3 regions of the Paenibacillus sp. 1781tsa1 genome follow, and region 1 is predicted to be linked to each of the others. Evidence: predicted binding sites of a transcription regulator. Region 1 holds the regulator's gene; each other region holds the start of a gene.
What was found. Region 1 encodes Rex, which represses fermentation and respiration genes when NADH is low (regulators of the CRP and FNR family bind a similar motif). Its sites were predicted from a motif close to TTGTGAAATATTTCACAA; they were not measured.

Region 1 (7,965 bases):
CCAGTTCGTCCGTTGTAGGTCTGGTACCGACAATGGGTTATCTTCATCAAGGTCATGCAAGCTTGATGCAGGCAGCCAGACAACAGAGCGATATCGTGGTATTAAGCATATTTGTTAATCCGATTCAATTTGGCCCTAATGAAGATTTTGACAGTTATCCGCGGGATGAAGCCAGAGATGTGGAAACAGCACGCTCACAAGGAGTAGATATCGTATTTATTCCCTCAGTTGAAGAGATGTATCCACAGGCAACGCAGACAACGGTATCTGTTTCACAATTGACTGAGCGCCTATGTGGCGCTTCCCGACCAGGACATTTTAACGGAGTAACGACTGTAGTCTCCAAGCTTTTCAACATCGTACAGCCACAGCGTGCATTTTTTGGTATGAAAGACGCTCAGCAGGTCGCGGTCATTCAACAGATGGTGAATGATTTGAATATGCCTGTAGAAATTGTTCCCTGTCCGATTGTTCGCGAAGAGGATGGTCTTGCTCTTAGTTCACGTAATGTCTATCTTAGCGCAGAACAGCGTACACAGGCGTTGGTTCTGTCGAAGGCACTGCGCGCAGCTCAGGAAGCCGCAGATACGGGTATAGCTATAAACGCCGCAGATATCCGTCGTATTCTGCGCGAGCAGATTGCAACCTCATCGCTTGCAGTGATCGACTACGCTGAGATTCAGGCTTTTCCAAGTCTGGAGCCGCTCGCAGATCAGGAAGAAGTTCAAGGACGTGACGATCTGCTCATTGCACTTGCGGTGAAATTCGGAAAAACAAGATTGATTGACAATATAAGGTTGCAAAAATCGGAGGTACTGTCCCATGTTTAGAACACTCATGAAATCCAAAATTCACCGGGCTACGGTAACGGAAGCCAACTTGAACTATGTGGGTAGCATTACCATAGACGAAGACTTAATGGAAACATCCGACTTGATGGAAAACGAGAAAGTGCAAATTGTGAACAACAACAATGGTGCACGTCTGGAAACTTATGTGATTCCAGGACCGCGCGGAAGCGGGGTCATCTGTCTTAACGGCGCAGCTGCACGCCTGGTGCAACCTGGAGATAACGTCATTATCATTTCTTATGCCATGATGTCGCAAGAAGAGGCAAATACTCACAAACCAACCGTTGTATTTGTAGATGGACAGAATAAGCCTGTACAAACCATGAAGCAGGAAGTCCACGCAACAATTATGTAATCGACTGGTAAGGAGAATGAAATCGGCCCTTGAAGCAAAAAATGAGTACAGGTCACTGCACTAATCCATTTTTTCAAGGGTGGGGATGCAACGATGTTCCAGCATGTTTTCGCAGAAATGAACGACATGTTAGATGAAATTATCAAGAGCTATCCTTCCGCTGAAGGTCTGAACAAACAAGAATTGCTGCAAAAGTGGAACTTGCTTAAGCGGATGAGTGACGGAATGCTGGATGAATGGCTGATGTTTGAAGAAAAGATGAGCCAGGTGAGGGAGCGGGAGATGGATAAGCCTGCTTCCCTTGAACCGGAACAGGAAGCTGTTACCGCTCTGCCTGAACTCCATCTGGAATGTTTCAGTCGAGGACAGGGCTATTTCAAATTACAGATGTATCCGCAGGCGATCTTGCAGTTCTCCCGGGTTGTGACCGACCATCCGGAGAGTGCATTGACTCGTTTTTACCTGGCACTCGCCTATCTGAATTTGGAACAAATGGCGGAAGCAGGGACACATTTGCAGCAGATCATGTACCTTAAGGGTTCACCTCGCTTGAAGGGACTTGTATGTAATGCCCTGGGCTGTATTCAAGCCAAGCTTGGGAATCCGGAGGGTGCATGTTCACTCTTTGCACAGGCCCTTCAGTATGACCCGACGTTGACCGAACCACTGTACAACATGGAAGCATGCAGGTTGAACAGGGGAAAATTGCAATATGCTAATCAGCTGACGACCCTTCATTAAGCGGGAATTCGGCGACAAAAAAACGGTGTTCCCTCCTTTGGCATAGCGGCGGGGACACCGCTTTTTTGTCAGTTAATTTTCAAATCCCCTTTTTTTTGCTATGCTGTAACATAGACTGGAATGGAAGGGACCGTATATTGCAATGAAATTTGCCGTATTGGATTTCGAAACAACCGGCACGCAGTCCGACGGTGAGATTATACAAGCCGGACTTGCCATCATAGATCATGACTTCAGCATAACTCAAATATATAGTTCTTATGTGAACCCTGGTGTCCCGATTCCCCCGTTTATCTCGGGGTTAACGGGTATTACCGATGAAGATGTGGCGGACGCTCCTTCACTCGAAGAGATGATGATGGAGATGGTTCCGCTGCTTAACGATGTGGTGCTTGTTGGACACAACGTAGCTTTTGATTTTCACTTTTTGCAGAATGCTCTTGACCGTTGTGGTTATCTGCCGTTCACTGGCCGTATTCTGGATACCATTGATTTTCTGAAGATTACGTTCCCATCACTGGGTTCTTATCAACTCGGTTATGTGTCTACTGAATTTGGATTTCAACATGATCGCCCTCATCAGGCAGACAGTGACGCACTGGCGACAGCCTATGTGCTGCTCAAGTGTCTGGATGAGTTAAAGGAATTACCGCTCATAACGATTCAGCGGCTCAGTGACCTGTTCGCACCAGAAGACAGTGACTTGGGTTGGTTCTTGGACGGGATGCGCAGTGAGAAGGAAGCAGAGCCGATTCAGGATCTGGACGGACATACCTATTATCGGCAGCTTGCTCTTAATGTAAGTGATTGGACCGATATTGGTGCACCACGTGATGAACGGGAGGGTAACCCCCTCGATGGTGTAAGCTTCGAACAGTTTATGGACCAGGTTCGGGAGAACCTGAAGGATACGTTGGATCATTACGAAGAGCGTGAAGCGCAGACTCAAATGTTCAGCAGTGTAAGGCAAGCCCTGGATGAAGAGAAACATCTCTTGATCGAAGCTGGAACGGGTACCGGTAAATCTCTGGGTTATCTGTTGCCAGCGATTTACGAAAGTGTGAAACAAGAACAGAAAGTCATGGTCAGCACCCATACGATCAATCTGCAGGAGCAATTGAGAGAGCGGGATATTCCAATGCTGACCCAAGTGGTTCCGTTTCCGTTTAAGGCTGCTGTCTTCAAGGGACGTGGACATTACCTGTGCCTGCGCAAATTCGAGCACAAAATCAATAAACGTGAATTCGCCACACCCAAAGAGGATTATTTCACAGCCGCTCAGATGATCGTGTGGCTTACTCAGACCGAAACTGGAGATGATGAGGAGCTTAACCTTAGCGGACGCGGAGGCGACTTCTGGGAGACGGTACAGAGCGAATCTGAGTCCTGTCTGGGAAGATCCTGCCCATGGTTCCGCAAATGTTTCTATCATCGCGCCAAACATGAGGCCGGGTTGTCTGATATCGTAATTACCAATCACTCCAAACTGTTTACGGATGTCAAAGCAGCACATCAGCTGTTGCCAGCCTATGAGAGTCTTGTGATCGATGAGGCCCATCATCTGGAGGATGTAGCTGGTAAACATCTTGGAATGCATATGAAATATTTCACGTTGGTTCATACCCTGACCCGTCTGTTTAAAGACAGTCGTAATGGACAACTGCCTATGCTTCGTTCGCAGTTATCCGGGCATGAAAATTCGGTGCAATGGGGCTCCATGGTGGATCAGATGTTCCCGCTAGCTGTTGAGGTTAAGGAACTGTGGGATCGTATGAGCGATGCCCTGTTCGGTCTTTTGCCTGAACGAAGTGATGCTTCACCGGGAGAGACAGGGCAATTTTCCCTGCGCCTGAAGGCATCTCAGAAACCTGCGAAATGGCAGGAGTTGCAGGATCTGGAGAACCAGATCTATGTGACTCTGGGCGATTTGGTTCGCAAAGGGGACAAATTGCTGCTTGAGGTGAAAGAGGATCAGGATGACTATCAATCGGATAGTCTGATTACGGACATTACAGGATTGCTGAAAGATCTGACCACATTGAAGGAGAATCTGCGATTCTTCATGCGTATGGATGATGCCAAAACGGTGTACTGGATGGAAGCCAGCGGTCAGTTCCGAAGTAAATCTCTTCAACTGTATGCCGTACCTGTAGATGTCAGTGCACAACTGAAGGATTTGTTCTTTGATAAAAAGAAAAGTGTTGTGCTTACATCGGCTACGCTATCTGTAGATAAGTCATTCCAGTTCATGATTGAGCAGCTTGGCTTACAGGAAGCCTCCGAGAATAATCGGCTGTTAACGTCGATGCTGCCGTCACCATTCAATTATCGCGATCAGGCACTTCTAGTGATTCCCCGTGATTTCCCAAGTGTGAAAGGCAGTGTGGGTGATGCGCACTTTGTCAATATGCTGGTGCAATCACTTGCAGAGACCGCAATTTCCACGCGTGGACGCATGATGGTTCTGTTTACTTCATACAAGATGCTGCGACAGGTCTATGATCCGCTGAAGGAGGCACTGTCTGGTAACGACATCTCGTTGTTGGGCCAAGGTGTGGACAGTGGAAGCCGCTCCAAGTTGACTCGCAGGTTCCAGGATGCCAAAGCTACGGTACTCTTGGGCACGAGCAGCTTCTGGGAGGGTGTAGATATCCCGGGAGAAGCACTGACCTGTCTCGCTATTGTGCGCCTGCCTTTCCAGCCGCCGAATCATCCGTTGGTGGAAGCCAAGAGTGAGTTGCTCCAGGAGCAAAAGAAAAATCCATTTATGAAACTGTCTGTGCCGCAAGCGGTCATTCGTTTCAAGCAAGGATTTGGCCGATTGGTGCGTACAGCGAAGGACAGAGGTATTGTCATTGTTTATGATACACGTGTGATTGAAGCGTACTATGGCAAATTCTTTTTATATTCATTACCTGGTCCCAAAATGGAGCATATGCTCACGGAGCAGATGGTTCCACGAATTACCGAGTGGTTAGAAAAACCTGTTAATGAACAAGAATAATGGTTGTTTTGTTCGTTATATCATTGCATGACACGATCATTTGGCGTTAAACTTTATTAGATATTTCCGTATCCGATTAATGCAGTTGCACGTAAGAACTTATAACCTAAATTACAAGGAGCATTCTGTATAAAATGTCACGTCTATCTTGGAGTTTATACAGAATGCTCATCTTTTCATCTATTATTTTATCGTGGCATTGGTAAGGGGGAGCAAGAATGAAATCGGATAAAATTTCGGAAGCGGTGGTACGACGTCTGCCTGTATACTTGCGCTATTTGAACGAGTTGCATCAGCGTGAGGTGGCTACTGTTTCTTCTCAAGAGCTTGGACAGAGGCTGGATCTGAATCCTGCCCAAATTCGAAAAGACCTGGCTTACTTCGGTGATTTTGGTCGAAAAGGGATCGGATATGATGTATCCTATTTGATCGAGAAAATTCGTCACATTCTCAAAATTGATCAGCAAATTAATGTAGCTCTGGTAGGCGCGGGTAACCTCGGACAGGCCTTGTCCAACTACAACGCATATCTGAAAGACAACATGAAGATTGTTGCTGTATTCGATGCATATGGACCGAAGATTGGTAGTCAAATCAACAGTTTGACGGTAAAACCAATGAATGAATTGACGGAAGCGGTTAAGACGGATAACATCCGCATCGGGATTATTACAGTTCCAGATACGGAAGCTCAAAATGTAGCCGATCAGCTTATTGAATCCGGAATCGAAGCAATTCTTAATTTTGCACCAACCATTCTAAAAACACCGCCACATATCCGCATTCACCATGCTGACTTTACAACGGATCTGCTTAGTTTGGCCTATTACTTGGAGACTGGAAAGGACGACGAGGAAGATGACAACAAATAGATGGGTAATTCATAACGGCAAATTTGCTGTAAATGAAGGCACAACATGGAATGTGGTTCATGGATACATGGTTGTTGAGAATGACAAGATTGTGCATATTGGTGAGACATTGCCGGATGGAGACGAAAATTGCACCAAAGTGGATGGAAAAGGATTGTTTTTCCTGCCGGGTCTGATCAATACGCATGGTCATGCAGCGATGTCGTTGCTCAGAGGACACGGAGACGATCTTGCGTTGCAAGTATGGTTGCAGGAAAAAATGTGGCCGATGGAAGCGAAAATGACTTCACAAGACGTATATTGGGGAACTTCGCTATCCGTGCTTGAAATGTTGAAAGGCGGAACTACAGCTTTCCTGGATATGTATGATCACATGGATCAAGTTGCCAAAGTTGTGGAACAATCCGGTGTTAGAGCAGCACTGGCACGTGGTGTAATCGGGTTGTGTTCGGAAGAAGAGCAATTGCGGAAGCTGGAGGAGTCGGCAGCGTTTGCACGTGAGTGGAATGGACAGGCAGATGGTCGCATCACAACCGTAATCTCGCCACACGCACCATATACATGCCCTCCTGACTACATAGAGAAGCTTGTACAGGTCGCGAATGACCTTAACCTTCCTCTGCATACACATATGTCGGAAACGCTGCGTGAAGTGGAGCAGAACGTTACAGACTATGGACTGCGTCCTGTGGCACATCTGGAGAAACTGGGCTTTTTCTCCCGTCCATCCCTGGTTGCACATGCGGTGCATCTGAATGATGAAGAGATTGAAATTTTGGCCCGCCATGATGTGGCTGTATCCCATAACCCGGGAAGTAACCTGAAACTTGCTTCCGGTGTTGCGCGGGTACCTGCGTTGCTGAAAGCAGGAGTTACCGTGTCACTCGGAACAGACGGACCGGCAAGCAACAACAACCTGGATATGTTTGAGGAAATGAGACTGGCTGCATTGATCCACAAAGGTGTGTCTGGTGACCCGACGGCAGTGCCAGCGGGCGAAGCGTTACTACTCGGAACTTCATATGGTGCTAAATCCATCTTCCTGAACAATACCGGAGCGCTTCAGGTAGGCATGAAGGCTGATTTCATCGCCCTGGACATTGAACAGGCACACTTCTACCCACATACAGACCTGATCTCACATACGATCTATTCGGCCTCTGCCAAAGATGTGGAGCATGTATGGGTAGATGGAAAACAAGTGGTCAAACATGGCGAATGTCTGACGCTGGATGAAGAGCGCATTTTGCGTGAGTCTCAATTGGCATTTGATGGTTTGCTTGCTCGTTAATTGCATTGCAGAGCATCATAGGGAAAGGAAGTTCGGCTTTTGAAGAAAAAAAAGAAGTGGATATGGATTTCGCTGCTTGCACTGGTTCTGATTCTGTTTGGGCTTCAGCGTTATTACGTGTATGTCACACAGGACCAGCGTAAGGAAGAAGCGCTCGCCATACAGGCAGCACAGGAGAAACTGGGCATTACATCTTATGATGAACTGCGTAAGTACATCTGGGGAGATAAAGAAGGCTCTGACAACATCTACTGGACCCTGATCGGCAAAAACAAGGATAACCAGGATGTAATGGTCTGGGTTAAATTCGATGCAAACAATCAACCTGCTACAGGTGCTAACGCTGTACACAGTGAACTGCTGCAGAATGGGATGTCCGAAGCACAGATACGCAATCGCTTTAGTTCCGAAGTTCCTGCCGGTGAGATTAAACGAATCATGCCCGGAGTTGTGAATGGAATATATGTGTGGCAAGTGTATTATAAAGACGGTACGCATAACCACTATCGATTTTATCGTTTTAGCAATGGAGAACAGGTGGACTTGGTCTACACACTCCCGAACAGCTAGAACCAATAGAGTAACTTAGCTAGAGAATCATAGAAATGAAAGAACCGGCAGACGGATATCCGACTGAACCGGTTCTTTGTGTTGCCTGTGAACAGTTTTGATTTAAATAGTTAAAATTAATAATTTATTCATATTTTCGCCTTCGAAATTGTATATACGATGTGATATACTCAGATATGTACTCATTGTTACATTCAAAACAAATAAACCTGTCGAAATTTTCGCAGGAGTCAATGTGCACATATTCGTATATACCAATAAGCCAGTAGGTTAGGCCAAAA
Region 2 (7,965 bases), 2.0 Mb from region 1:
CGGCCCATCGGGAACAGTTTTGCGTTTCGTCAGATGTACTTCCCCCTGATCCGGTTCAACCCGCGACAGATAATACCAGAAGAACATCGCAAATCCGGCTGAAGTCACTCCGTTCAGTACAAAGCTGAGGTGATAGGAAAAGTCAGCCAGAAAACCACTCAGCGCCGTACCAATCGCCACCCCGATATTGTTCGCCACATAGATAATATTGAATAATTCACCGCGTCGCTCCGCAAACCGGAAGCCGATAAAGGCCTGAATCGCTGGCAGCGACAATGAACTGAACAGACCAATCCAACCCATGGCACATATAAATATGACCCAATACGCACTAATCCAGGGCAGCGCAAACAAACCTAACGCATTAAGCGCCAGTGAACCAATGATCAGCTTCTTCACGCCCACTCGATGGTACAATGAACCTCCAAGCAATTGTCCGAAGATACCACCCAGGGACTGAATGAGGATTACAAAACCCGCGTTAGCCATCGTCCGTCCTAGCTCATCAAACACATACATGGTGGTCAGCGGCCACATCAAGGCACTACCGGTTGCGTTAACCAGACTTGCCAGCAAAAAAATTCTCACTTCTTTTGGATAGTTATCCAGCCATCTCATCATCTCTAGTGCATTCTCCTTAATACGCTACAAAACGTGGTCCCATACCAAAAAAACCTTTGCCCTGACGGCATAACCAGCCAGAGCGAAGGCCTTTGGAAGTGTTACATGTATTGCTCTTTAGATCCTGCTCAAGTCCTATCCTTTGTTCATCTTACCTCAAAAAAATCGCGCTGCAAGCACACTCATTGACGCTTCACTTCGACAGTGGCCGAGAAGAATGTAGCCCCGTTACCCATGTCCGACAACCGATTGGACGTAAGCGAATTCGTCCGTTGCTTCTTACCTTCACCATCCCACCATAACCCTTGACTGATGACGGTCCCCGGCAACATGGCTTCACTCACCTTGGCGGTAAGTTCGATACGCCCACGATCATTCCATACGACCACTACATCGCCATCCTGCACGTTTCTGCGGGCAGCGTCCTCGGGATGCATTTGCAATAAAGGCATCTTTTCCAAACGCTGATGTTTGGCTGAGTTACCGAAGGTCGAGTTCAGGAAATTATGATTTGGCGGTGACAGGAACATCAGCGGATACGTATCGGCAGGTCCAGCCGGATTCTCCCCATCATATCCTTCAACCAGTGCGCTATAGGTAGGGAGCGGCGGAAGCCCTCGCTGTTCCATCGTCTCCGAATACAATTCAATTTTGCCTGAAGGCGTGGGCAGCTGATCCAGAAATGCAGCATGTGATGACATATCCAGCTTCACGAATCGGTGTTCCTTCAGTCCTTCTAACGTAACTCCATTCATATAAGGATTACCTGTATCCTGGAGTGCGTCCTTAATCATCTGTTCCGGCGTTTCTCCGAAGATTGCAGGATCGTACCCCATGGCCTGCCCAAGCAGAGAAAACAGTTCCACATTACTCTTACTCTCTCCAATCGGCGCAATGACCGGCTCTTGCAGATGAACATACTGATGCCAATAGGAGGCATACAGGTCCGTCGCTTCAAATGAAGACGTAGCTGGCAACAAGATATCTGCATATTTCGCGGTATCCGTCATGAACAGATCATGCACAACCGTGAACAGATCTTCCCTTGCAAAACCTCGCTCCACTCGTTCCGTATCCGGTGCCACCACCAGTGGGTTGCTGCAGTAGACCATCATGGCCCGGATCGGCTGCTCTGCTTCCAGCAACGCTTCACCAATCCGGTTCATGTTCACCACCCGCGGCTCCGGATTCTGCCGCAGTTCAGGACGTTCCAGCGCATCGCTATTCGTGCTCGCGTAGCTGTTGGTACGCACGGCACCGCCGCCTTGTTTCAGCCATTGCCCTGTAATGGCAGGCAGACAAGCTACGCTACGCACGTTCATACCCCCATTATCATGGTGCTGGAGGCCATTGCCGATGTGAATATGGGCTGCCTGTGCGTTGCCATACCGTTCAGCCAGCTCCACAATGCTCTCCTCCGGCACACCAGTAATGCGCGCAACGCGTTCAGGGGTGTAACTGCGGACATGATCACGTAGTGCCTCATGTCCTACCGTATACTTTTGCATAAACGCTTCATCCGTCAGTCCCCGTTCGAACAGCACATGCATCAATCCCAGCGCCAGAGCGCTGTCCGTGCCTGGGTACAGAGGAATAAACCAGTCGCCCCATTGAGCGGTACGATTGCGATGAACGTCGATTACGACGATCTGGGCGCCTTTCTTGCGGGCTTTCTCCGCCAAAACGACCTGATGCATATTCGTACTGACGATATTGCCGCCCCACACCAGAATGAGATCCGCATGCTCCGTATCTTCCGGCACCGTTCCATGGTTGGCACCCATCGTATATTTCCAGCCCGTATTTCCGGCGGCATTACAGATCGTCTGCTCCAAGACACTTGCACCTAGTGCATTAAAGAAACGTCGATCCATGCCGTCTACGCCGAGAATGCCCATGTTACCGTAGAAGCTGTAGGGCAGGATGCTCTCAGGTCCATAGGTCTCGGACAATGCAGTGAATTTGGTCGTAATCTCCCCAATTGCTTCATCCCAACTGATTCGTTCGAACTTGCCTTCACCCTTGGCTCCAACACGTCTCATCGGATATTGTAGACGCTCGGAGTGATACACCCGCTCCGTCATATTTCTAACTTTATTACAAATGGCACCCTTGGTTATCGGATGGTCCGGATTGCCCGCCACCTTCACAATTTTGCCGTTCTCTTTATGTAGTAACAGACCACAAGTGTCTGGACAATCGAGCGGGCATACCGCTGCAAATACCCCATTCTCCTGATCGATCATCGTATGGCTCCCCCTCTGTAAAAGCTATCCCTATATCATATCTTCTCCGAGGTTATCACGTAAAGAGAACAGTATCTTTTTGCTTCATATTCACCGCTATAGCGGCTTCAAAATATTTTAAAAAAAATGTTATGCCAATTGATTCAACTTCAGAATACAGGGGTAAATTAAAAACAAGGCATTAGGCTAGTGTTTCCCCACTTCCTCCTCATGCCATATCATGGACCACTCCCGAAATTCGCCATGAACAGGTTTCGTTCCCCCGAACCTTTTCATGGCGAATTTATTTTGCGTTAAAATCCAACAAAGACATTACACAAAAAAACGATCCCGACCTGCTCCATCACAGCATATTCGCCATGAACCGAGCAAGACAGAATCGTATTACTTCTACATGAATGTTCCATTACGCGTGTATACATGTACGTGTAAACATGCCCGCTATGCCTGCTTACTCCACATCGCTCTGGCCTCAGTCTCCACAGCTTCGATCGACGTTGCTACTTCCGGTTTCACTTTTGGCTCAGCTTGGCGCAGGTACACCACCCAATAGGCTGCAGCTACAAACAGAGCACCTCCAGTCAGATTCCCAAGCCATACCGGAATGAAATTCATTACATATTGGCCCCACGAATAATGTCCTTCGAAGATTGCCGCCGGGATGAGGAACATGTTGGCCACAACGTGCTGGAATCCAATAGCTACAAACGCCATCGTTGGAAACCAAATACCCAGTACCTTGCCACTCATCGTATCTGATGCATAAGATAGCCACACGGCCAACGCGACCAGCCAGTTACAGCCGATACCGGAGATAAAAGCCTGCAGGAATCCGTCATGCAACTTGTGACCAGCCATATCGACCACTTTAGCCAGATATACACCCTCTCCGGTCAGACCAAGTACATGTCCAAAGGCGTATGCGACAAAGATTGCTCCAAGAAAATTACCTAGCGTTACTAATGTAAGATTCTTCACCATGCTGCCTACTGACAGTTTGCGTGCGATCGTAGCGAGCGGAACAGCCATCATATTCCCTGTCAGCAATTCACCGCCACCTATGAGTACCAAGATTAATCCTACCGGGAACACTGCTGCTCCAATCAGATTGACCAGACTCCCCCACTCTGCGGGCGCAGAAGCAATCACCCGAATATCCAGTAGAAAACCCAGTGCAATAAAAGCCCCTGCTAGGAAACTGAGCACCAGTACAGAAGACACCGGATTTTGAGCCTTCTTCATGCCTGTTTGCGCCGTATATTGTGCAACCTCAAGAGGTGTTTTTGCTGCCATATCATTCATCCTCTCCTTCATTATTCTTCGTGGAATAAAACCGCCTGAATTTCTTTGTTGATACGTTGAATGCCATATCTCAATTGTATATGGGTATAGCGCGAAACTTTGTGCAAATTATCACAATACGGTTTAAAAAAGAGGCTTTTAAGATCGGCTTTGCGTAGTTATGACAGCAAGAGTAAGTAAGTCCTTTTATAGCTAAAAAATCACAAAAAAGACTGACGATATACTCGCCAGTCTTCTTTTTCCTTTATGATCGTCTGCCTTGTTTCGTAAGCTTGGCAGTTATTGTACACGTCGCATTTTCGGACAACCCTGACTTATCTTCGTATGTCGTCTGTCTATCATGCTCACTGCTTAGCATCGATTCTGCTTCCTTACACCATTGCTGGTGCTTTTACTTCTACCGGTGGCAGTGCTTGCAGACCCGCCGTGTTCAGGAAGTTCCACGGTTTGTTGTACTGTGGCTGGAAGAAGAAGTCGATGAAGGCCAGCTCATCTACGGTCATGTTGTTTTGGATGCAGACCGAGATTGTATTAATCGATTGGGTCAGATCAACCTGAGACATCACCTGTGCTCCAACGATCCGACGAGTAGCCTGCTCATATACCACTTTGAGCAACAGTTTCTCCGCCGTTGGCATGAACTCCGGACGATAGCTGTCTTCCAGTACTACCGCCTCCACAATCAGACCTTCGTCAGCAGCAGACATTTCAGTCATTCCTGTACCCGCGATATTTTGCTCATAAATTTTGATACCCGATGTTCCTTGTGTACCCATATACGGTGTCGTAGGACGAACCAGGTTACGGGCTACGAGTGTACCCATCCGCACAGCGTTAGTCGCGAGTGGAATGTAAGATGCTTTACCTGTCGGGTTGTAATGAATGGCGCAGCTGTCACCCGCAGCGAAGACGTCTTTTTGACTGGTTTGCATATATTTATCCACGATGATTGCCCCGTTTGGCAACATATCCACTTGGCCTTTGAGCAGCTCGGTATTTGGACGGAAACCAATGCACAGAATAACCAGATCGGTTTCGAATTCCCCTTTGGACGTAATCACCTTGGTCACTTTGCCATTCTCTCCAGTAAACTTCTGTACCGTTTGACCCAGTGCGAGCTTGATGCCACGCCCAGTCAACGTATCTTCAATCGCATCTGTGAACTCAGGGTCCAGGTATTTGTTCAAAATCCGGTCCACACTGTCGATCAGGGTAACTTCCTTGCCGTTCATCTGGAAAGCTTCCACCAATTCAACGCCGATATATCCAGCTCCTACAACAGTAACACGTTTGGCATTTTTGGCTTTTTCAATAATTGTGTTGGAATGATTGTAGTTTTTGCATAGCAGAATGTTATCCATCTCGATGCCTTCAAGCTTCGGAACGACAGGCCATGAACCTGTTGTCACGATCAGTTTATCAAACGTATCTTCAAATTCTTCCCCGGTTTGCAGGTTTTTAGCCTGAAGGGTATGACCTTTGGCATCAACTGCTGTAACTTCATGAAGCATCTTGGTCTCCACACCAAGCTCTGCCAATTGATTAGGCGAAGAATAGAACAAGCCGTCAGGGTCTTTCACAACTCCACCTACGTAGAGCGCAATGCCACAAGATAGGAAGGAGATATTGTCATTGCGCTCATACACGGTGATGGTAGCATCCGGGTATAATTTGGCGGTGTTTACGATGGCTGCGGTTCCTGCGTGTGTACATCCGATAACTGCGATTTTCATTAAAAGTTCCTCCTCGAAATATATAAATGAGTTTGAATATAACGTTATTATGGTTGTGAAATATTTCACTTCTTGTTCGAAACTGTGTATGTGATTTATTTCACTTTATACACTCATTATAATGTGATATTTTTCACATTGCAATAGGTTGAGCAAAAAAAAATTGTCGAAGGAGGTTATTCGCTGTATTTAAGCCTTTCTTCCCTTCATTGTATTGATTTCATTGTCCCCGGATTCGGGTTGGTTTATGCTATACAATGGCTTCCGCGATCCCTGTCGTTCAATGCCTGCTGTACTCTGCATGGTTCCTGTCACGCTTGATATCACCACGATGACAGCTGGAATAACTATCTCTTATGCTGTTTCTGCCAATTCTCCACCCGTTACGATTACAACGGAGGTTCTATCCTCCAATAAGACACGCCACGTATAGAAAAAAATCAAAGAAGCCTGTCCTTACACATGCAAGGACAGGCTTCTCAAACGTTCATGGTTTAACCGAGCAATTTCTCAATATCTGCGATCATTGTCTCAGGAGATTCTTTTGGTTCAACACGACCGACCACTTCACCTTCACGGTTAACAAGGAACTTGGTAAAGTTCCATTGGATGTCGCTTGTTTCACCTGCGCCAGGTTGTTGCTCCTTCAGGTATTGGAACAGGGGTTGTGTATCCTCACCATTCACATCTACCTTGGCAAACACCGGGAAATTCACACCATAGTTAATCTGGCAAAATGACTCAGCTTCCTCACTTGTACCTGGCTCCTGCCCTCCAAACTGGTTACAAGGGAACCCCAGTACAACGAGACCCTGATCGCGATAACGATCATAGAGTTTTTGCAATTCACCGTATTGCGGGGTCAGTCCACACTTGCTAGCTGTATTGGCAATGACCAATACCTTACCTTGATACAGATCCAGTGAGACTTCTTGATTCGCGGTGGTTACCGCTTGATATGAATATACGGACATGACTGATTCCTCCCATGACAAGTGTTGGTTTGGGCTGCTCCGAGCACGTTAGTATAACCAATGACATACAGCCTGTCTTATTATTATAAACCTGATCCGATGCGATTACCAAATTCCGGGTCTATCCATATTTCTTTACTCCCATGAATGCGATGAAGCCGCGTGCATTAGCGCACAGCGGCTTCATTCTTTCTATAATGCAGGACCAGCATATGACCCATTTTGTTAACTTCCTGTCGCTTGAACGCGCTGTTCTGTCCGTCCTCCAGCATGAACCATTGCACTGTTCATGACCATCTGCTCCGGCTGCTTCGGTTGCTGGCGTTCGCCTGCAAGTGCGTAGGGCAAGCAGAGTGGTACACCGGAACGCGGATCAATCACGATATCTGCTTCAATGTTGAATACTTCACGAAGCACATCCGAGTTCATGACTTCCACAGGTGAACCATGAGCAATGGCTTTACCTTTTTTGATACCAATCATGTGATGTGCATAACGGGAAGCATGATTCAAGTCATGTACAACCATAACAATGGTACGGTTAGCTGTGGCATTCAGCTGCTCAAGCAGTTGCAGTACTTCAAGCTGGTGAGCCATATCCAGGAACGTTGTAGGCTCGTCCAGGAAGAGGATATCCGTCTCTTGAGCAAGTGCCATGGCAATCCAGGCACGCTGACGCTGTCCACCGGACAGTTGATCAATCGGACGATCGTGGAATTCTGTCATGCCTGTCACTTCAATCGCCCATTCAATCATACGTTTGTCTTCCGCCCGCATGGAGCCAAATCCTTTTTGATAAGGAAAGCGACCATACGATACCAGTTCAGTAACGGTAAGTCCTTCAGGAGCGGTTGGATTCTGTGGCAAAATCGCAAGTTGCTTGGCAACTTCACGCGTGGATTGTTTATGGATGGACTTCCCGTCGAGTAATACATTACCTGCTTTTGGTGACATAATACGTGCCATCGTTTTCAGGATGGTTGACTTCCCTGATCCATTGGCTCCAACAAGTGCTGTAATTTTTCCTTGGGGAATCTGAATATTCAGATCCTCTACAATTAGTCTTTCCTCATAAGCGATATCCAGCTT
Region 3 (7,965 bases), 1.1 Mb from region 1:
GTTTCAGCCGTTAGCAGCGGATGAATCACTGGAAAGCTTCATCTCTGCGTTATCTGCTGCCAAACCAATTGCAACGAGTCCGGAATTGGAAGAGAACCTCTACGGCAAAGAAGATCGCAAGATGATCTATCTCACCTTGGAAGATAAAACACAGGTTCCACTGGTTCTGTTTGGTGAAGGTCTGGTGCGTTACGGTAATGTTCCTGCATTTCTCGAAGTTGAGAAAGGCGCGTTTCAATCCTTCTGGAACAGCTTAGGCGAGTGAGGCGAAGGAATCGATGCATGAAGAAGAGCGAACAGGGCACGAAAGTGCTTTGTTCGCTCTTTGGATTATCGGTGGAGTCGTTTAATTAAAATTTTTGTAATAAACCAAATGATCGGTCCACTCATCATTTTCGTGTATGAAACCTTTACGTACACATTCAAACTCCATACCAACGCTTTCAGCTAACTTCACAGAAGGGGTATTATCCAAATTGATATGGGCTTCTATACGGTGGAATTTCAAATGTTCGAATGCAATATGAAGAGCCTCATTCACAGCTTCTTTGCCATAACCTTTTCGCCAATACTGATTATGGATCGTATATCCGAAGCTTCCCCATTGAAAATCATCTCTCGCCAAGGTTGCAATATCAACCATACCCAGATGTGTGCCATCTTCCTTTCTAAAGACACCAAATACATAAACCGCATCTGTACGCGCTAACTCCTGGTGTCGATCCACCAGATCATGAAACCAATCCAGTGTACATTCACTCATATCCATTTTCCCTTTATCATGGCGGTGCTGGGAGGGCAAGCGGTTTTCAAATTCATTCAACCAATTCTCGTAGTCGTTTTTCTGTAATGGTCTGATTACTAATCGTTCTGTCTCTGAAATATGATCAAATTTTTCTGCTTTTAATTTCAAAATGACATCTCCTTTGGATTGAATTTTTATTCATGGCATAGCACTGAAATACTCCATAACCACGCTGCGAAACTCTAAAGCGGCTTTTGAAATATACCTGTTTTTGTGCGAAAGTAGAGCGATTTCCCGAACGAGTCTATGATCCTCTACCTGAAGATATCTAATGCGCTCATGCGGGTTTCTGGCTGTGCTAGGTATAAAAGCAAGACCGATCTCCGCTTCAACAAGGGCTGTTAATCTTGCAGGTTCGTCACCTTCATATACATATTTCGGTAGGAAACCAACGGATTGACATATGGAATCCACCATATCACGAACACCATAGCCTTGTTTTACCCCAACAAACGATTCGTCCTTAAGCTCGGCTAGTTGAATGCTGCTTCGTTCTGCATATCGATGATCCATAGGAACAGCAACTACGATCGGGTCGTCATATAGTATCTGACATTCAATATCTTCACCTTCAATCGGAGGGGAGGAGAGACAAAAGTCCACCTCGCCTCGATGTAGAAGTCTGGACATGTTCTCTAACGAAACCATTTGCACATGGAACTGAATGTCCGGTTGATTTTTGCGAAATTCTCGTAGTATACCTGGCAAAGTACTGGCCGTAGTCACCGCCAATTGCAGTGTACCCTGATCTTTGTTGGAGAGGTCGCCTATTTCCCGTTGTCCCTGTTCCAATTCAAATAAGGCTTTTTCAGTTCGGCGAAGAAATGTTCTTCCAAAATCGTTTAGTCGCAGCTTTCTCCCGATTCGATCAAATAAGGGGACTCCCAGGTCATCCTCTAATCGTTGTATCGTTTTGCTCAGAGAGGATTGCGTAACATGCAGCTTTCCCGCAGCCTCCGTAACATGTTCGCATCGGGCCACCGTCAGGAAATATTTTAGTTGAAGAAGCTCCATATGCAACATCCCTTCATTCCTTCAAGTTCATCAAATCATAACATACAATGCGTTGGAATAAATGAATACTTTCTAGTAAGATGACAGCAGAAGAAGGAGTGATGCACCGATGAACGTTCGAAATAAAGGATTGATGTTAGCTGTTGGACTCGGAATTATGTTGAATCCGTTGAATTCCTCCATGATTTCGGTGGCAATCTCCAGGCTACAACAAGTGTACCAACTTGGTTTTACAGCCGTTTCGTGGATCATTTTATCATTTTACATTGCCAGTGCTGTTGCTCAACCCGTCATGGGTAAGTGTAGTGATTTGTTTGGCCGCAGGAAGATCTTCCTCATGGGTCTTGTTATTGTTTTTGTATCGTCCATGCTAGCTCCGTGGTCTCCCAGTTTTTCGTGGCTCATCGTATTCCGGATCGTTCAATCGATTGGCACAAGCATGATGGTAGCCGTCGGAATGGCGATTGTCAGAATTAACGTGACTGAAAAACAAGCCTCCGCCTTGTCCACCTTGGCGATATTCCTTTCTGGAGCGGCTGCAATTGGACCTTTTATTGGTGGAGTTTTGATTCATTGGTGGGACTGGCACAGCATATTCTTCGTTAATATTCCGTTTGTCTTGGCAAGCTTTTGGTTCGCCTGGAAAACAATCCCGAAGGACGAGCAATCTCCGTCTATCTCTGGTCACATGTCCATTCGGCGATGGCTTGCGTTAGTTGACGCACCAGGTATTCTGATGTTTACGGTAGCCTTGGTAGCTCTGCTCATCGGTTTACTTTCAGTAAATTCCACAGGAGATATTTCAACATGGCATCTGCTGACAGGAGGGATCGGGTTAATCACACTCGTCATGTTCATCCGACATGAATTAAAAGCAGCCACGCCTTTCATCCCACTGCGAACGTTTGCCACATATCCCGAGATGACTTGGGTGAATGTGCAATACATGCTGGTAAACATCCTGTTTTACGCACTTTTTTTTGGAGTTCCTACGTATTTGAAACAGGTACGTCATCTCAACGAAGTTCATACAGGAATGAGCATGCTAGCTTTGGGGTTATGTTCAGTCATTATTGCTCCGATCGCAGGGCGCTGGATTGACAGATCGGGATCACGGCCAGCTTTAATCGTATCAGCTTGGTTAATGACCATTGGCTCTGTATTCATCGTTTTCATGAATGAAACTTCTCCAATCTTTGTTGTCATTGTTGCCTTGGCTTTATTTGGCATAAGTAACGGTCTAAACGCGGTTGGCATGCAAGCAGCTCTGTTCAAAAGCACACCCAAAGAAATGATAGGTGTTTCATCGGGGATTTTTAATACATCCCGCTACCTTGGGACCATCATATCATCGTTATTGATTGGTATTGTTATGGGAGATACATTCAATGTGACAGGATTTCAGATGCTTGGAATCATCCTTACGGTATTAGCTGCATCACTGATCATCATGAGCGTACGTCGCGAGGCAGATGCGGTGATTCCAGAGCAAGTAAGCAAGTAAATAAAATAGTGAATCCACCTTGCAATACCACGTTTACACCCAATGAATCAATAGCTCCATTGGGTGTATTTTTTGTTTTTCACCAAGTTGTCAGAAAGAGTTGATCCTTTCTTGAACGTTTAGGGTAGAAGACGTGACTTTGATTGAATTAGGTAAAAATGAAGATATAATAATTTTGATTAATAGGTCTCGCATAGCATTTTCTATGCATTTAATATCAGGAATCAACAGGAGTAATCGCAAAGTACATGTGGCAAGATATCGTTGTATCGTACTTTGTGAAATTTTTCTCTTATCCTAAACACACGAACTACAGGAACGTCCTAAACTGATATTAAATGCAACCAGTGAGTAGCAGACCTGATCATAAGCAAGAGTTTATCACTAAAAATCAACAGAATTTGAAAGGAGGCAACATAAAGAATGGCTATTGATACGGTGTTATGGAGCAGACTGGTGACTGGTTTGACACTCGGGTTCCACGTTATTTTTGCAACGCTTGGTGTCGGTGTACCTTTGATGATTGCTATTGCAGAGTTCATCGGCATTCGGAAGAAAGATCACCATTACATACTTATGGCAAAGAGGTGGTCCAGAGGATTTGTCATATCTGTGGCAGTTGGTGTGGTGACAGGTACAGCGATATCGCTGCAATTGGCACTGGTGTGGCCGAATTTTATGAAATTGGCCGGTAATGTTATTGCACTGCCACTATTTATGGAAGTATTCGCATTCTTTTTTGAAGCGATATTCCTGGGCATTTATCTGTACACGTGGGATCGGTTCAAAAATCCGTATATCCACTGGTTGCTGACCATTCCGATTGTCGCCGGGGCAGGCATGTCTGCTGTTTTTATCACGACAGTAAATGGATTCATGAACCAGCCTGAAGGTTTTGTCATGGAAGCAGGTCAGTTCTTGGCAGTGAATCCTGTACAAGCGATGCTGAATACGGCGACATTCTCCAAAGTATTTCATGTATTAAGCTCGGCTTATCTGACAGGAGCTGCTTTGTTAGCAGGAATAGCAGCCTTTGCGATGCTGAGAAAAGGGGTGTCGGCCTATCACAAAAAAGGCTTGAACCTCATGATGGCGGTTGTGCTGGTCTTCAGTTTATTAAATTCCTTAGCTGGAGATGTATCTGCCAAGTTTTTGGCTGAGCATCAGCCGGAGAAGCTCGCAGCTGCCGAGTGGCATTTCGAGACAGAAAGCGGAGCGGATTTGATTTTATTAGGATGGCTGAATGCTGAACATGAAATTATAGGCGCACTTCATTTGCCCAAAGTGCTCAGCTTCCTTGCTTTTGGAGACTTTAACGCCGAGGTAACCGGGCTGAACGAATTTCCACCAGATGAACATCCACCATTACTTGTGCATTATTTGTTTGATCTAATGGCTGGAATAGGTTTTGCTCTACTCGCTATATCAAGTTTGTACTTCGTGTTTGTGTTTTGGAAGAAACGTAATCAGTTTAACAAGTGGATGCTTCGTATGGTTGCACTCAGTGCACCGCTCGCTTTTCTGGCTGTTGAGATGGGCTGGTTCTATGCAGAGATCGGGCGGCAGCCATGGATCATCCGAGGTTATATGCGAGTGGAAGAGGCCGCTACTTCTTCACCAAGTGTAAGAATTTTATTTTTCGTGTTCTTGCTTCTATACATCGTGCTCGGCGTCATCTGTGTTCTCGTATTGAGACGTCTGTTCAATAATAATCCTGCTGAGCTTGAGATGGAGAAATGGTTGAAAGACAAGCATGATCAATCAGCCACGAAAGGGGGGCAGGCCTGATGAGTTATGAATTAATTGGTATATCCGTACTCTGGCTCTTCTTGTACGGCTATCTTATTGTATCTTCCATTGATTTTGGAGCAGGTTTCTTCGCCTTTTATGCACGCCTGACGAAGCAGGATCACCTGATTAATCGTCTGATCTCCCGTTATCTATCACCGGTCTGGGAGATCACCAATGTATTTTTTGTCTTTTTCTATATTGGCATCGTTGGATTTTTTCCGGATACTGCTTACTATTATGGCTCCGCGCTGCTTGTTCCGGGAAGTATTGCCGTCATTTTGCTTGCCATTCGTGGTTCATTCTACGCCTTTGAGAATTATGGTTCCAAAAATAACATCGTATATCTGTTTTTATACGGAGCTACAGGTTTGCTTATTCCAGCATCGTTGTCTGTGGCACTGACATTGTCTGAAGGTGGCTTTATTTTGAAGCAGGGGGATACCGTTTCTCTGGATTACTGGGCGCTGTTTACGAATCCATTATCGTGGAGCATCGTTGGTCTAGCCATCGTGTCGGTATTGTTCATTAGCGGGTCATTTCTCACATTTTACGCTTCTCGGGCAGAGGATCATTCGGCATTGAAGCTGATGCGGAACTATGCTTTGTTCTGGAGCACACCGACCATTATTCTCGCGCTGACTGCATTTATCTATTTGGGTCAACACAATGAGCGTCATTTTCAAAACATGATGGATTTATGGTGGCTGCTGGCGCTATCCGTTGCATTTTTCATGATTGCCATGTGGCTGTTATATAACGGACGCCGTTACGGATTAGCTTTTATTTTCATCATGCTGCAATTTTTCACAGCCTTTTTCGCTTATGGCATTGGGCAGTATCCTTATATTCTTGATCCATACATCACGATTCAGAGCAGTGCAACACCGCCAGCTATGGGCTTTGCGCTAGTGGTTGTGTTTATCGGTGGGCTATGCCTGTTAATTCCTTCTCTTATTCTGGTCTTCAAACTGTTCCTGTTTGATGCGGATTATGTGAAAGGGAAAAAATAAAGGAGGAGCTTTCCGTGAAGAGAAAAGCCAAATCCAATCTGATCTCGCAGCAAATGTCGTTACAACGAACAAACAGGCTGCTCCTTGCGATCATTTCGCTGGCGCTTGGTGTGGCTATTATAAGCCAGGCCACCTTGGTGGCTGAAGCAGTTCAACGGATTTTTGTAGAGAAAGCTTCCTTCTCATCGGTGATGCTGCTGCTTGGGCTATTGCTGGCTGTAATGGCTGTGCGCACACTGTTGACGTATGGCAACGGGAAAGTGGGCTTGCATATGGCTGCACGTGCCAAGACAAGTATGCGAGCTTCTGTGTTGCAGAACCTTACCCGCGCTTCCATTCCTTCAACCCTTCGTGGACAGACGGGAGGAAAGGTCAGCGTTGCTCTGGATGCAGTGGATGAAGCTGACAGCTATTTCAGTCAGTACATGCCGCGTATGATGGAAGCTGCGATGATTCCGATACTGATTCTGATCGTTACGTTTACCCAGCACGCCAACACAGGCTACATTATGCTGTTTACAGCACCGTTTATCCCGCTGTTCATGATTTTGGTGGGACTACAGACAAAGAACAAATCTGAAGAGAAATACGCACAACTGGCCGAGTTTTCGGGTACGTTTCTGGATTCGCTTCAGGGACTGGTTACGTTAAAAATATTCGGACGGGCTAACCGTCAGCAGCAGGAAATTGAACGCAGCAGTCTGGGGTATCGTGATGCTACCATGGGCATTTTGAAAATTGCATTTACAAATACGTTTATGCTGGAATCAATCGTGATGTTAAGCATTGGTATTGTCGCGCTCGAACTGGCTATTCAGTTACTCGTTTTCAAATCGATGTCCTTCCACACGGCCTTTCTTGTGTTGCTGCTCGTCCCTGAGTTTTACAGTCTATTGAAGAATACAGGAACGGCTTTTCACAGTGGGCGAACCAGTATGGGGGCGATTCGCAAAGTGGAAGAGATGCTTGCGGAGACAAGTGTCAAGAGCACACAAACGAAGCCTGAAGAAGGACCGGATCAAAGCGAATTAACCGATGTCGATGCAATTGCAAAGACGGAAGAGCTTCGTACAACTCGCGCCGAGTTGATTCCAATGCCACCAACCATTGAACTGAACAATGTCCGATTCCAGTACACACCTGATTCCTTTGGACTTGAGACAGGACCAATCTCGATTGGACCTGGAGAACAGATTGCTATTGTAGGCAAAAGTGGATCAGGTAAAACCACGCTGCTTCATCTCATTGCTGGTTTGCTGAAACCAGATTCGGGAGCGGTTCTGGTTAACGGAAGCCAGCTTTTGCAACATGATGAGGCTGCATGGTTCGAGCGTGTTAGCTACATTACACAGCATCCGTATATTTTTGCAGGTACATTTGCCGAAAATATCGCGATTGGCGCGGGTCGGAACGTATCCAGGGCTGAGATTGAGCAGGCGGCAGAGGAAGCAGGGCTTGCTGGTGTTGTTGCACAATTGGAGCAGGGACTGGATACATTTGTTGGTGAAGGTGGTCGGGGGCTATCTGGTGGGGAAAAGCAGCGACTTGCCTTGGCACGAGCTTTTCTGAAGCGACCAGCCGTTATTTTGTTCGACGAACCCACAGTTGGACTGGATCTTCACACCGAGCGGGTACTGCAACAATCTATTGTGTTATTAGCCAAAACGGCAACGATGATTACGGTGGCACACCGTTTATATACGATTCAACATGCAGACAACATTTTGTTTATGGACAATGGGGTGTTGGTGGATTCAGGACATCATGAAGCGCTTCTGGCGCGCCTGCCTCAATATGCGGAGATGGTAGATGTACAACGGAAAGGAGGGTTAGCATGAGCG

Region 2: a site for Rex is predicted at 4,269-4,286, ahead of NKT06_RS29050 (formate/nitrite transporter family protein). Genes of this name have one in related genera too.
Region 3: a site for Rex is predicted at 3,600-3,617, ahead of NKT06_RS14925 (cytochrome ubiquinol oxidase subunit I). Genes of this name have one in related genera too.

The regions. Positions count from the first base shown of each region.
Region 1 covers NZ_JAMYWY010000001.1:4,445,350-4,453,314, reverse strand. The annotation lists gene panC (pantoate--beta-alanine ligase) at 1-830, shown strand, start outside; gene panD (aspartate 1-decarboxylase) at 823-1,206, shown strand; gene NKT06_RS19995 (tetratricopeptide repeat protein) at 1,300-1,947, shown strand; gene dinG (ATP-dependent DNA helicase DinG) at 2,090-4,951, shown strand; gene NKT06_RS19985 (redox-sensing transcriptional repressor Rex) at 5,170-5,823, shown strand; gene NKT06_RS19980 (amidohydrolase) at 5,810-7,114, shown strand; gene NKT06_RS19975 (cell wall elongation regulator TseB-like domain-containing protein) at 7,154-7,684, shown strand.
Region 2 covers NZ_JAMYWY010000001.1:6,482,923-6,490,887, forward strand. The annotation lists gene NKT06_RS29040 (MFS transporter) at 1-618, opposite strand, end outside; gene NKT06_RS29045 (molybdopterin-containing oxidoreductase family protein) at 804-2,867, opposite strand; gene NKT06_RS29050 (formate/nitrite transporter family protein) at 3,309-4,160, opposite strand; gene NKT06_RS29055 (FAD-dependent oxidoreductase) at 4,541-5,902, opposite strand; gene NKT06_RS29060 (glutathione peroxidase) at 6,397-6,876, opposite strand; gene NKT06_RS29065 (ABC transporter ATP-binding protein) at 7,102-7,965, opposite strand, start outside.
Region 3 covers NZ_JAMYWY010000001.1:3,350,182-3,358,146, forward strand. The annotation lists gene NKT06_RS14905 (hypothetical protein) at 1-265, shown strand, start outside; gene NKT06_RS14910 (GNAT family N-acetyltransferase) at 347-913, opposite strand; gene NKT06_RS14915 (LysR family transcriptional regulator) at 944-1,819, opposite strand; gene NKT06_RS14920 (MFS transporter) at 1,929-3,323, shown strand; gene NKT06_RS14925 (cytochrome ubiquinol oxidase subunit I) at 3,747-5,111, shown strand; gene NKT06_RS14930 (cytochrome d ubiquinol oxidase subunit II) at 5,111-6,124, shown strand; gene cydD (thiol reductant ABC exporter subunit CydD) at 6,178-7,962, shown strand; gene cydC (thiol reductant ABC exporter subunit CydC) at 7,959-7,965, shown strand, end outside.